DNA from 2 places in the Afipia carboxidovorans OM5 genome. Region 1 is predicted to be linked to the other one. Evidence: riboswitches for the same ligand, from Rfam matches in the RefSeq annotation. Region 1 holds a riboswitch; the other holds the start of a gene.

Region 1 (7,317 bases):
GATCGACCGACGCCGAAATCGCATGGTAGCTGATGATCTCCATGCTCTCGTCGGCAAAGGCGACGGCGGCATCGGAGGTGATCGGAATCCGCTGGATGTGCAGCGCATCCTGGAAGCCCATCAGGCCGAGGCCGACCGGGCGATGCTTCAGGTTGGAGCGGCGCGCCTCCGGGATCGTATAGAAGTTGATGTCGATCACGTTGTCGAGCATCCGCACCGCGGTCGCGATGGTGCGCTTCAACTTGTCGTGGTTGAGGCCCTCGCGGGTGGTGTGGTTGAGAAGGTTGATCGAGCCGAGGTTGCACACCGCCACCTCGTCCGCCGAGGTGTTGAGCGTGATCTCGGTGCAGAGATTCGATGAGTGGACGACGCCGGCGTGCTGCTGCGGCGAGCGCAAGTTGCAGGCATCCTTGAAGGTGATCCAGGGATGGCCGGTCTCGAACAGCATGGTCAGCATGCGCCGCCACAAATCGGTGGCGCGCATTTCCTTGAATACGTGGATCTCGCCGCGTGCGGCCTTCGCCTCGTAGCCTTCATAAGCGGCCTTGAACGCGGGGCCGTAAAGGTCGTGCAGGTCCGGTGTCTCGTCGGGCGAGAACAGCGTCCATGTGCCGTCTTCCTCGACGCGCTGCATGAACAGGTCCGGCACCCAGTTCGCGGTGTTCATGTCGTGGGTGCGACGGCGGTCGTCGCCGGTGTTCTTGCGCAGGTCGAGAAATTCCTCGATGTCGATGTGCCAGGTCTCGAGATAGGCGCAGACCGCGCCCTTGCGCTTGCCGCCCTGATTGACGGCGATCGCGGTATCGTTCGCGACCTTCAGGAATGGCACGACGCCCTGGCTCTCGCCGTTGGTGCCCTTGATGTGCGCGCCGAGACCACGAACGTTGGTCCAGTCATTGCCGAGGCCGCCGGAATACTTCGCGAGCAGGGCGTTGTCCTTCACCGCCTTGAAGATGCCGTCGAGATCGTCGGCGACAGTGGTGAGGAAGCACGAGGACAACTGCGGGCGCAGCGTACCGGAGTTGAACAGTGTCGGCGTCGAGGCCATGAAGTCGAACGACGACAGCAGATTGTAGAACTCGATGGCGCGTGCTTCGCGGTCGATCTCGCGGACGGCGAGGCCCATCGCGACGCGCATGAAGAAGGCCTGCGGCAGTTCGAGGCGCGAACCGCCGACGTGCAGGAAGTAGCGATCATAAAGGGTCTGCAGGCCGAGGAACTGGAACTGCAGGTCTCGCTCGGGCTTCAGCGCGCTGGCGAGGCGGTCGAGATCGAAGCGCCCCAGTTCGGGATCGAGCAGCTCGGCCTCGATGCCGGCCTTGACGTAGACCGGGAAATATTCGGCATAGCGCGTTGCCATGTCGGCCTGCGAGGCGGAGGTCGGCGTCTTGTAAAGATAGGTCAGAACTTCGCTGCGCAGCTTGTCGAGCAGGAGGCGGGCACTGACGTAAGCGTAGTTCGGCTCATGCTCGACCAGCGTGCGCGCGGCCATGATCGGCGCAAGCGCGAGTTCGTCCTGGCTGATGCCGTCGTAAAGGTTGCGGCGGGCCTCGGCCAGCACCGGCGCCGGGTCGACACCGTCGAGGCCTTCGCCGGCTTCACGGATAATGAGTTCGAGGCGCTTGATGTCGAGCGGCGCGCGGGTGCCGTTCGCAAGCGTCATCTGCAGCGCGGGCTCGTTCGAGACGGCTGCTTCGGCGCTCTTGCCGGCGGCGCGCTCGCGGGCGCGTTCCTCGCGATAGAGCACATAGGCGCGGGCGACCTTGTGGTGCTCGCTGCGCATCAGCGCGAGTTCAACCTGATCCTGCACGTCTTCAATGTGGAAAGTGCGGCCTTCGCCGAGGCGGCGGGTGAGGTTGGTGACCACTTCCTGGGTCAGCCCCTCGACGATCTCATGGACACGCCGGGACGCGGCTGCCGTATGTCCTTCGACCGCAAGGAAGGCCTTGGTCATCGCGATCGATATCTTGGAGGGATCGAATCGCGAAACCGTGCCGTTGCGCCGGATGATCTGCATGGCGGGCTCGCGCGGCGAGGGCGCAAGCGATTCTGGGCTCAATTGGACGAGCGGCGCTTTTTCAGTTTTGGCGGTCTGCAGGTTTAACGACATCGACAAGCCCCGTGATGCGAATTTTCAGAAGGACGGGAGCATGGCACTTGAGCATCTGGCGCGATCGCCAAATGCCAGCGACGGACCCCCGTCCGTGGCGTTTTTTCGTGTCGCGGCAGGCCCCCTCACAGGCGGGTCGCTGCGGCGTTAAGAGGCCCCGGCAACGGCCGGCGACCTGGATGACAAAGCTGTGTGGCAGAGCTGTCCGGTACTCAAACTGACAAGCTTTTCCGGTTTCCCCGACCGGGCTACAGCTCGCCGCTCCTTCCCTTGCTCTCTCCTTGGCCCACTACATTTTGGACCAAATCAGACGATGACACCTATATGTGGTGATCTTTAGCCAGGAGAGTCAAGAAAAGATTAAAGCGGTCCCCGATATCCCCGATGAGAAAGGAAGCTCCCGGTGAGTCCTTGAATTCCATCGGGGACCGACAGAGTGCTGCGATTCTGCACCCCGGGCCAAGGACTCTTCCCCCGGTTCCGTGAGAGAATTCCGGGGTGGGATTTGATCGGGTGGGAAGTGGCGTTCCGGCCGGCCACAAGGGCGGCAAACAGGCCCGGCTTTACGGCTGAAAGGGTGCTCATTAGATAGAGGCTTCCGGAGAAAGAGGATTCCCGCGAATCCATCCCCGGAACGCCTCGCTGTTGCCCCGAATTGGGGTCCCAGGCAGAGCCTCGCCCGAATCGAGATGAGTTGATGACCGATTTTGTCCGCCCGATCCTGAACCCGCCCGGTGGGCAGAAAAAGGTGCTGCTGCACTCGTGCTGCGCGCCGTGCTCAGGCGAGGTGATGGAGGCGATGCTCGCCTCCGGCGTCGACTACACCATCTTTTTCTACAACCCGAACATTCATCCGGAGCGCGAATACCTCCTGCGCAAGGACGAGAACGTCCGCTTTGCCGAGAAGCATGGCGTCGGTTTCATCGATGCCGATTACGACAAGGACAACTGGTTCGCGCGCGCCAAGGGCATGGAGTGGGAACCGGAGCGCGGGGCGCGCTGCACCATGTGTTTCGACATGCGGTTCGAACGCACCGCGCTTTACGCGCACGAGCACGGCTTCCCGGTGATCACCAGTTCGCTCGGTATCTCCCGCTGGAAGAACATGGCGCAGATCAACGATTGCGGGAAACGCGCCGCCGCGAAATATGATGGCGTGGAGTATTGGGATTACAACTGGCGCAAGGGCGGCGGTTCCGCCCGCATGATCGAGATCAGCAAGCGCGAGGAGTTCTACCAGCAGGAATATTGCGGCTGCGTCTATTCGCTGCGCGATACCAATGCCCACCGTCGTGCGGGCGGGCGAGAGCCGATTACGCTCGGCGTGAAGTTCTATGGGCAAGATTCCACCGAGGGCGAGGGATAATCCCACCCTCCGCGCGTTGACTGATTCCGCCCCCGCGCCATAGTCCGCATCGTCGTGGTCTTCGCATTGCACTCTGATGCGAAGCTAAGAGGGAAGCCGGTGGAGCGCGCTTTGCGCTGATTCCGGCGCTGCCCCCGCAACTGTGAGCGGCGAGCCGACACCCATTCATGTCACTGAGGCGTTTGCCCTTGGGAAGACGGGTGTAGGCTGCGACCCGCGAGCCAGGAGACCTGCCGCGACATCACGTTCTCCACGGGCGGGGTATCCGGTGGGCGCAGGTTCCAGACTGGAGGCGCACGCGCCCCGGTATTCATGCGCGCGCCTTCGTCCCGCCTTGCGCACTCGCACTTCGGGGTCGAAGCCATGTCGAATTCGTCAACGTCTACCACTCTCACTGTCGCAACTCTTGATGTTGCAACGCTCGGCACGCCGCGGATCGGTCCGCGCCGTGAACTGAAAACCGCTCTGGAAAGTTTCTGGGCAGGCAAGATCGATGAGAAAAGTCTGTTCGCGACCGCGGCCGAGCTGCGCGCTGCGAACTGGGCGCGCCAGAAGGCGCGCGGCGTCACCGTCATCCCCTCCAACGATTTCTCGCTCTATGACCAGGTGCTCGACACCAGCGTCATGGTCGGCGCCATTCCGGCGATTTACGGCTGGAAAGGCGGCAGTGTGCCGCTCGCGACCTATTTCGCGATGGCACGCGGCTCGGAAGGCGAGGGCGAGACCTGCTCGCACGGCCATGCCCATCATGGCGGGCACGGCGTGCCTGCGCAGGAAATGACCAAGTGGTTCGACACCAACTATCACTACATGGTGCCGGAATTCACCAGGGGGCAGACCTTCGCGCTGTCGTCCACCAAGCCGATCGACGAATACAAGGAAGCCAAGGCGCTCGGTTATCAGACCCGCCCGGTTCTGGTCGGCCCGGTGACGTTCCTCAAGCTCGGCAAGAGCAAGGAGGAAGGCTTCGATACGCTGTCGCTGCTCGACAATCTGCTGCCGGTTTATGTCGAGGTGCTGAAGCGCCTCGCCGCCGAGGGCGCGGAGTGGGTGCAGATCGACGAGCCGTGCCTCGTGCTCGACCTCGACGATACCGCACGGCAGGCGTTGCGCCGTGCCTATGCAGTACTCGCGGAGGCCGTGCCGCAGATCAGGATCATGCTTGCGGCCTATTTCGGTGATCTCGGCGACAACCGCGACACCGCGCTGGCACTGCCGGTGGCGGGCCTGCATCTCGATCTCGTGCGCGGCGCCGATCAGCTTGCAGCGGTGGTGGCAAAAGCGCCGAAGCAACTTGTGCTGTCGCTTGGCGTGATCGACGGCCGCAATATCTGGCGCGCCGATCTGCCGTCACTGCTCGAGAAACTGGAGCCGGTGGTCGCCGGGCTGGGCGGCGGCCGGGTGCAGATCGCGCCGTCATGCTCGATGCTGCATGTGCCGATCGATCTCGATGCGGAAACCGGTCTCGACGCCGACGTGAAGGAGTGGCTTGCGTTTTCGCTGCAGAAGATGAGCGAGCTTGCGGTACTCGGCCGCGCACTCTCCGGCCACCGCGATGAGGTCGCGGATCAGATCGCGGCCTCGAAGGCGGCTGCCGCCAAGCGCAAGGCTTCGCCCAAGATCCACAATCCCGCGGTCGCAAAGCGGATGCAGGCGATCACCGATCAGATGCGCCGCCGCAACAGCCCGTTCGATGCCCGTGCGAAAATCCAGCACGCGCGCTTCGGCCTGCCGCTGTTCCCGACCACGACGATCGGTTCGTTCCCTCAGACGGCCGATGTGCGTAAAGCACGCGCCGCCCACACCAAGGGCACGCTCGGCGATGCGCAGTACGAGGAGTTCCTGAAGGAGGAGACGGCGCGCGCGGTGCGCTGGCAGGAAGAGATCGGCCTCGACGTGCTGGTGCACGGCGAGTTCGAGCGCAACGACATGGTGCAGTATTTCGGCGAACAGCTCGAAGGCTTCACCTTCACCAAGCAGGGCTGGGTGCAGAGCTACGGCTCACGCTACGTCCGCCCGCCGGTGCTGTTTGGCGACGTCTCGCGGCCAAAGCCGATGACGCTCGACTGGTGGCGCTATTCGCAGTCGCTCACCAAGCGGCCGATGAAGGCGATGCTGACCGGGCCGGTGACGATCCTCAACTGGTCGTTCGTGCGCGACGACGTTGCGCGCAGCGAAGCCTGCCGGCAGATCGCGCTCGCGATCCGCGACGAGGTCGTCGATCTCGAAAAGGCTGGCGCGCGCATGATCCAGATCGACGAGGCCGCGTTGCGCGAAGGCCTGCCGCTGCGTCGCTCGCAGTGGACAACCTATCTCGACTGGGCGGTGGAAAGCTTCCGGCTGTGCTCGTCGGGCGTGGCCGACGAGACGCAGATCCACACCCATATGTGCTACTCGGAGTTCAACGACATCATCGATGCCATCGGCGCGATGGATGCCGACGTGATTTCCATCGAGACCTCGCGCTCGAAGATGGAATTGCTCGATGCGTTCAAGACCTATCGTTACCCCAACGAGATCGGTCCCGGCGTCTACGACATCCACTCGCCGCGGGTGCCGGACGTTGCGGAGATGAAGGAATTGCTCGTGCTGGCGCGCAAGCGCCTCAACGATGCGCAAATCTGGATCAATCCCGATTGCGGTCTGAAGACCCGTAAATGGGATGAGGTGCGGCCCGCGCTCGTCAACATGGTCGCGGCGGCGAAGGAATTGCGCGCGCTCGCGTAAACCGCATCGCACACGATAGAAAGCGGCGTCCCTCATGTGAGGGGCGCCGCTTCTTCATGTAGGTTGCAAATTTATTGAAGCGAGGTCGTGTGCGCCGGGGGCGGGGCGCTGGTTGTATCGGATGCCGGTGTCTCCGGCGTCGCGATCAGCACGCGCGCCACGAGAAGCGCTGCGATTAACAGCCAGAACGCGACGGTGCCGAGCCGCACCACCGGCGAGTAGGACGCCGTTGCGATCGTGGTTTGCTCGGTCCACGGCGTGTCGTGATCCGACAGAGATGTGAAGTCGTGGCGGGGCATTGCGAGGGTCCTGAAACAGGACCAATTTGTCTCGCGATGCGTGGTCTTTCAAGAAAACAGCTCACCATATTTCAACACCGGCAAAGAACGAATCTGCTTCTTTGCCCGCATTGAAGGCATGGCTTTTCTGAAGCCGATAAATCGCTCGCTGTTTGAACGATTCTTGCGCGCACGATGCTATTTCGGCGCGCGCACGGAGCCGCGTGTGGTGGCAGGCGACGGGGCTGCCGCGGTGCTGCTCGAAGGGCTTGCGGCTGACGCGCTGGTATCGGGCAGGAGCGTTTGTTCGAGAGCTTTGGCGGCTCTTTTCAAGGCGGGCACGAGGGCGAGCGCGCGCGAGAGCGGCAGCCGCGTGATGGGGCCGTGCACTGCGATGGTGGCGCAGATCCGGCCGCGGGAATCGTGGACCGGGACGGCGCTCGCGGCCATGCCTTCCATGAACTCCTCGTTGTCGGTGCCGATGCCGGTCTGGCGAATGCGCGTCAGTTCGGCTTCGAGAAGTTTTGTACTGGTCAGGGTTCGCTCGGTGTAGCGCTGGAACGGCTGCGTGCGGAATATCGCCTTGCGCAATGCCGCCGGTGAGAGACTGAGAAACAGCTTGCCGCTTGCCGTGCAATGCAACGGCACATGCGAGCCGATGTTGAGACGATACTGCAAAGGCCACGCGGATTCGACGCGGTCGAGATAGATCAGGTGATCGCCATCGAGCGTGGTGAGGTTGCAGGTCTCGCCGATTTCTTTCACCAGCGACGACAGGATGACCCGACGCGGCGCGAGATCGAACGAGTGCCGCATTCCGTCGAGCGAAAGCGAAA
Region 2 (7,317 bases), 1.1 Mb from region 1:
CACCGCGATTGCCATTCGTTAAGGGACCATCCCCATCAGGCAATAAGGCTAACGCAAAGCATAAGGCTGCGTTCACTAGCAGTGAGTAAAAAAAGAAAGCAAAAACAATGGCGCCCGGCGGATTCCCGGTCTTGTCCAGTTCGGAAAGCGCTGATAGCTGTTGCCACGTTGCCGGCGTAGCACAGCGGTAGTGCAGCGGTTTTGTAAACCGAAGGTCGGGAGTTCGATCCTCTCCGCCGGCACCATAAAAGCCAGTCGGGCACCAAGCCTCTGGTTAATCAGCCGTTTAGCCTGTCCCAAATGCTCTCTTAGCCATACCGCCTCCCCACCGTCACGGTTATCCACAGGCGCGCTGTGGATAATGGGCAAAGGGCGAAAATGCGCCGAACCGCCTCATGGGCGTTGGACTTGGCCTCTATCAACAGGCGATTGAAAAAACGGAGAGTCCGAATGGCGGCTTCCAAGCGTGCGGCAGACAACTACGAGATGCTGGTCGAGGAGACCATCGCAAGCTGCGATGGCAACCTGCGGAGCGCCGTGCGCGCGCTTCTGATCGCTAACGAGCATCTGGAAGCCGAAGTGTCCCAGCTCCGGGATTTCGCACGCGCCTCAGCACGGCTGGATGGCGCGCGTCAGAACTATCTGCACTGACGAAATATGCTTCGCTGATATCGAGGCTACGAATCCAATCCAGGAATCGAACCTGCAAGGCCATCTTCCTTACGAAGACTTATCCCTTGCGCAGCACCCCTCTTCAATCAGGCCATTGGCCACGAGGCGCGGTAGTCACCGTTACAGGTAGGACCAGAGGCAGAAGCCATTCGTCACCACCGCAATGGTCAAAGCAAAAGTCAGGGCACGATCCATCATCATGATTTGCTCGGCAATCTGCGGGGCGCGCTATCGCCCCGCTTGGTTGCCGAGATTTGAGGGAGATTCGGGGTCGGAGTCTCGTGCTTTGTTTTTCCGCGTAAGGCTTGCGGAAAACGCCGTTCCGAGTCCGTCTACCGATTCTCCCTCCTCTGCGTTGTTCGGCCTGCTGCCTAGAACAGCTTTCCGAATTGCGTGACGACCAGGTAGATCGAGAAGCCGCCGTAGAACAGCACGGCCCACAGGCACGCCACGTAGCGCACACCACCAAGCCCGATGCTCCTCGGGAGCATGCCGCGGTTCAACTGGATCAGCAGCACTGAGTACACGAACATCACGAGGCCGTTGAGCGCCGATGCGATGATCAGCAGCAGAAGCGGCTGCTTCACGCCGGTCAGCAGGATGATCGAACCGAAGGCGATCATCAGCCAGGCCACGATGAAGTAGACGCGGCTTTCGGTCCAGGTCTTGCTGTCGCGAGTCCAGTTGGTCTTGATGATGTCGGCAACCAGACGGCTGACCATGTCGATCACCGCAAGGTTGGTCGACATCAGAACGACCACGCCAGTGCCCCAGAACGCGGCACCCACCCATGGGCTGACCTGTGCGCTCAGGTTCTCACCCAGCAAGCGGACGAAGTCGAAGTTCTGCGCCTTGCTGCCAACACCGACATAGGTGAAGGCGAGAGCCATGAACAACAGAATGGCGAGCAGGCCCAGCACGAAGAAGGTGATGAACTGCTCACGGTCGGCCACGTTCCACCACCCGCGCCAGCGGGCGAGGTTCTTCTCGTCCTGCGGGAAGAAGTAGCCAATCGCACCGCTTCTCGTTTCGTCACCGGTGATCGGCGACACGATCTTCGGCAGATGCGCACCCATGCCGAGACCCTTGTCGCGAACCCAGTTCGACTGCGCGAGGTTGAGCGATCCGCCGGCACCGGCGAAAGCGATGGCGCCGAGCAGCAGCGCAACCGGGATCGAGGTCATCGCGGCTGGCATATTCGGGATTTCAGTGGTGAAGCCCGCGAACAGCGCGCTCCAGCTCTTGCCCGTCAGCAAACCGAACACCGTGTAGATCATGAACAGCACGATGAGGCCGACCAGGAAGAACTGGATCTTCTCCACCGTCTTGTAGACGACCGGCGAGACGGTCAGCACGATTCCGATCAGCACCAGCGAGGCGATCGTGATCGGCACCACCGCCGCTTCCGAAAGGCCGAAGGTGTAGGTGATGGCCGTCGAGCTGCCCGTGGCCCAGCCCGGCCACATCCACGGGATCACGACCATGAAGATGAAGAGGAAGCCCCATGGTTTCCATAGCCGGGTGAACCCGGTGATGGCGGTCTCACCGGTCGCCAAGGTGTAGCGGGTGATTTCCATATTGAGGAAGTACTGGGTCAGGATGCCGATCGTTGCGAGCCATACCAGCGCCATTCCGGTCTGGGTGGTGATGTACGGCCAGAGAACATACTCACCCGAGCCGATCGCGCCGGCGAGCAGGATCACGCTGGGGCCGACGACTTGCTTGAATGGTAGCGGTTCGGGGAGATCTCGATAGGTAACGGGGGGGAGATTTTTGCTGGATATCTCCGTAGCGATGTTGGACGAAGTTTGATCGACCATGTGCAATACCCTTCCGAATATGAAGCTGCACCAGTGGCCATTTCCTTGCGGCCACGGCTATCACCCTGGTGTTCGCAATCCCAATCAACATGTCTAAGAGGGCGCCTTAACAAGGCTCACAAAGTCGAATGCGCGCATCGGTCGCAGAACGATGCGATATTCTCCCGGTTTTGCAGTGGAAAACTTCTAATTATGTCTCAACACGATCTAATGCGCCCGGAATCTAATTCATCCAGGCGATGCCCGCATTGAGTGTTGCCGCATAGGCAACCCATAAGACATACGGCACAAGCATCCATGCCGCGAGTCGATCGACTCTTGCACTTGCTGCAATTGCGAATGAGATCGCGACGAGAAGCGCGATGATGTCGGCAAGTGCAAAGCGTATCGCATGCGCGCCGAAAAACAAGGGCGACCACGCTGCGTTGAGCACAAGCTGAAGGAGAAACAGCGCGATGGCACGCGTGCGCGCTGTTGAAGGCTCGCATCGCTCCCACAACCGCCACAACGCTACGCCCATCAGGATGTAAAGCGCTGTCCAGACAACCGGAAAGACGAACGGCGGCGGCGTCCATGACGGCTTCACGAGCCCTGCGTACCAGCCTGCAATCTCTGGCCGCGTCACCACGCCCTGCACTGCAGCAATGCCAAGGCAGAGCACGAGGCATGCGGCAAGTCGCGTCGTCGTACGGAATTGCTGCACGATTTTCATCGCGTCAGCTTCTCGAGTTCGGGAAACGCCGCATAAGCCGCACCGACGCAGACATCCTCCGGCTTCTCGACCAGCCGGTCGAGTCGGCCGTCGACATAGATCACAGCGCGATCCTGCAGCGGCCCGTAGGCACCGTCGAACGACTTCGCACTGTAGCGCACGCAGGTGACGTAACGCCGCCGCCCGCCGACCTCGCGCAATGCCGGCTCCATCAGCGCGGCACTGCGGACGTTGGTCGGGTCGTTGAGATAGGTGCGCAGGAAGGCGAGCAGCTCGGCGCGATAGTTCTTCGGATAGGGCTGATCGCTCACGCCCGGATCGGTCGTGTAGGCCATCATCGCCTCGTCCGTACTGCCGAACGCGCAGCCGCCGAGCACAACCGCGACCGCCAAAAGCGGCGCGACGCGGCGTAGCACGCTCAGGCACGCTGTCTCCGATTTGCAACGCAGGTTGGCGAAGTCCATTACGCGGGGATTCTCAAGCATTGTGGCGTTGACATGGCACCGTCGCGCCGCTTGATTGGTGACACGGCACAGGTGCTGGCGCGAGCCGGCATAATAGGGAATTCGGTGCCGCCGCGCCGGGCGAATCTGTTGCACAACTCGCCGGACGCGGCAAATCCGAAGCTGCCCCCGCAACTGTCAGCGGTGAGCGGCTGTCCATCAAGCCACTGAGCACGCATGCGATATTGCGCACGCGAGGTTTTGCTCGGGAAGGCGGACAGCAGCGACGACCCGCGAGCCAGGAGACCTGCCTGTTCCGGTCATCCATCCGTCGCACGGGGTGTGCGAAGGAGCGGTTTCCGCAGCGATGACGTGAACGGGTATCGTTGCGGCGAATACCGAAGGGCTTTCTCCGGGCGCGATGCGAAGCGGCAAGCCGCCTCCATCATGCGTCTGGAAGGCAGTTCGGTTTCCGCCAGCACACTATGGGCGGGGACTGGACGTGACATCGCATCAATTCTTTGCGCAAGATCAATTATTCACACGCAAGCGCATATCGCCTGCTCTGCTCGCGGCGCTCGTGAGTGTAGCCTTCATGCCATCTGCGCAGGCGCAGCAGGCCGACCCATCGCTTCCGGCGATTCAGGTGAGTCCTGCCGCGAAGAAGCCGAATCATCGCCTGCCAAAGCGCAACAAGCGCGTCGACGCAAAACCACGCGTGCAGCAGGCAGCTCCGCCAATCGCATGGTCTCCCGCCGCCATGAACGCGGCCTCTCCAAATCCCGAAGCCAGCCGTACCGCTGAGGTAGGCGGCATTGCCGGTGCATCGTCTACCGTCATCACGGCACAGGATATCGCGCGCGCGCCCGGCCAGACGGTGCAGGATATTCTGGCAACGCAGCCGGGAATTCAGTTGCGATCCCTGTTCGGCGGCGTCAACGGTGCTGGCACATCGGTGGATATGCGCGGCTTCGGCGCATTCTCGACAGCGAATACCCTTATCCTCGTCAATGGACGGCGGTTGAACGATGTCGATCTCGCCGGTGTCGATCTCTCCACCATTCCGCTGCAGTCGATCGAGCGGATCGAAATCACGCGCGGCAATAGCGGCGCGGTGCTCTACGGCGACAACGCGGTGGGTGGCGTCATCAACATCGTCACGAAAGCCGGTGCCGGTGGACCGCCGTTGAGCGGCCGCGTCGAAGCTGGTATCGGCTCCCTCGGCCAGCGGTTCGGCAGCGTCTCTTCCACGACGAACACTGGCCCCTGGTCCACCTCCGTATTCGCCACCGCGATCCACTCCGATGGCTACCGCGCCAACAACAAGCTCGACGCACAGGCCGGCTCCGGCGAACTGCGCTACAACACGCCTGACCTGAAAGCGTTCTTCAGCGTCTCGGGCGACAACCAGCACCTCGGCCTGCCGGGCGCCCTCTCCACCCGGTATTATCTCGACAATGCCAACCAGCTTGCTGCCAACCGTCGTGCATCGTTCATGCCGTTCGACCATGGCGACACGCAGGGCATCAACGTTACTGCTGGCTTCACTAAAGCCCTGTCGAACGACATTGACCTGATCGTCGATGCCGGCGTTCGCGACAAACGCCAGCAGGCCTCCTATTTCGACGACCCGCGCGCGCCCTACCCTCGCGCCGTCGACACCGTGCTGCAGACATGGTCGGTGACGCCACGCCTCAACATTCGGACGCCAGTGTTCGGAATGCCCTCGAGCATCCTGACCGGCATCGACTATTACAATGCCAGCTACGATTCCGATCGCAGCCAGTTGCTGGGTCTGCCCGCAATCCACGCCTACGATCTCAACCAGCAGACGCTGGCAGGCTACTGGCAGCAGACGATCGATTTGTTTCCGGGCACGGTCTTCTCCTACGGCGGGCGACTCCAGAACACGCGCCTGAACGCCAAAGACACGCTCAATCCGTCCGCGCCGGGCGCTTCGATCTACGACATGCAGCATCTGCCCCTGAAGAATGACGAAACCCAGCACGCGCTGCATATCGGGATCGAGCAACGGCTAAGCCCGAACTTCTCCGTGTTTGCCCGTGCTGCCCGCGCCTTCCGCACGCCGAATGTCGACGAGCGCATCGGCGTCGCACTCGATTCCAACTTCAACGCCAATTTCAATCTGAAAACCCAGACGTCCTATGACGTCGAAGGCGGTATCAAGGTGCATGGTAATGGCTTCGATCTGCAATCGAGCTATTTCGACATGCATCTGAAAAACGAGATCCACTTCGATCCCGTGTTTTTCGTCAACTACAATCTCGATCCGACCCATCGTTATGGTTCGGAAACGAGCATGACGCTGCACGTCAACGATAGCCTGCGCCTGAAGGGCGGCTTTACTTACATGCGCGCAGTGTTCGAGCAGGGTCAGTATGCCGGAAACGACGTGCCGTTGGTATCACGCTTCACGGGCAGCGCCGGCATTTCGTGGAATGTCTGGCAGAAATACGTGGTGTTTGACGCAACTCTGCGCGCCTGGAGCAAACGGCGCATGGATAACGACCAGGCTAACTTCCAGCCGGAAATTCCCGCGAATGCCACGCTCGATCTGAAGCTCAGCGGCGAGTATCAGCGTTACTTCTGGTCCTTCAGCGTACTCAACGCCTTCAATGCGCAGTATTACGATTACGCCGTCGCCAGCGCGAGCCTGGCCAATGTCGGCGTGTTCAGCGCCTACCCTCTTCCGGGCCGCACTTACATGCTGAAAGTCGGAGCGACGTTCTAAGGTGCGCGCATAAAAAGGCCCGCGACATGCGATGCATGCCGCGGGCTCACATCAGCGGGAACGGTTTGGGGGAGAACCGCGCCGCTGCCGCTCCTTAATGGAAGCGGTGATGATGGTAACGGGGATGCTTCACAATCACCCGCTTCTTGACGACGCGATGATGCGGGCGAACGTGGCGGTGATGTTTCTTCACGACGATCACCTTCGCATGCGCGTTCGCGACTGACGGCGCCATCATACGCGAGGTCGTGACGGTCCTTTCCGTCTTGATGACGGTCGCGGCCATTGCCGGAGCAACCATCACCGAAGCGGCGACAACAGCGGCGGACAGGATTTTGAACATCGTAAGCTCCTTAATTCCGGGACCACGACGCCTCAAACCGTATGGTGGGGGCGGTGATCATGAGAGCGATGATGGCGCGGGCGCGCTGAACTCAAACTGAAGCCCGCAAACGGCTTCTGTTCATTTGCGTGACATCTTGTTAATGTCGGCGGTGCCTCACCCTTCAGACTGGCAAGGGAAGCAACAGCGTTAACGCTGTTGCGGGGCAGCCTGCGGTTTGCTGTCCCGCCAGTACCGCGGGCCGGAAAGACCGGATAGACTACGCCTGTCCGCGCCAGAACCGCCCGCCGGGTCAATCAGCCTTTCCCATGACCATCGAGAGCAAATACCAACGCATAGCCTTTGTCGCGAGCCCGGTGCTGGAGGCCCAGCGCGCGCTGGCGCAACTGTCCTCCGATTACGGCAATCGCGAAGTCGACGACGCCGACGTCGTGGTGGCGCTCGGCGGCGATGGGCTGATGCTGCGCACGCTGCACGAGCGGATGCGTACGGGCACGCCGATCTACGGCATGCACCGCGGCACCGTCGGCTTTCTGATGAACGAATATAGCCGGCAGGGGCTGATCGAGCGCCTC

The links. A riboswitch is a leader RNA that binds a small molecule or an ion and turns the genes downstream of it on or off. The one in region 1 is predicted to bind cobalamin.
Region 2: linked by a shared signal. The riboswitch ahead of OCA5_RS11915 (TonB-dependent receptor) and the one ahead of metE (5-methyltetrahydropteroyltriglutamate--homocysteine S-methyltransferase) in region 1 are both predicted to bind cobalamin.

What each region holds. Positions count from the first base shown of each region.
Region 1 is NC_015684.1:1,418,138-1,425,454, forward strand. Features, by position in the region: gene OCA5_RS06660 (ribonucleoside-diphosphate reductase subunit alpha) at 1-2,110, opposite strand, end outside; gene OCA5_RS06665 (epoxyqueuosine reductase QueH) at 2,808-3,476, shown strand; cobalamin riboswitch at 3,515-3,728, shown strand; gene metE (5-methyltetrahydropteroyltriglutamate--homocysteine S-methyltransferase) at 3,840-6,203, shown strand; gene OCA5_RS06675 (hypothetical protein) at 6,275-6,502, opposite strand; gene OCA5_RS06680 (IclR family transcriptional regulator) at 6,680-7,317, opposite strand, start outside.
Region 2 is NC_015684.1:2,545,642-2,552,958, forward strand. Features, by position in the region: tRNA gene OCA5_RS11890 (tRNA-Thr) at 171-245, shown strand; gene OCA5_RS11895 (hypothetical protein) at 451-651, shown strand; gene OCA5_RS11900 (Nramp family divalent metal transporter) at 1,044-2,492, opposite strand; gene OCA5_RS11905 (TspO/MBR family protein) at 2,716-3,204, opposite strand; gene OCA5_RS11910 (hypothetical protein) at 3,201-3,689, opposite strand; cobalamin riboswitch at 3,722-3,976, shown strand; gene OCA5_RS11915 (TonB-dependent receptor) at 4,150-6,399, shown strand; gene OCA5_RS11920 (His-rich protein BRANT) at 6,494-6,742, opposite strand; gene OCA5_RS11925 (NAD kinase) at 7,051-7,317, shown strand, end outside.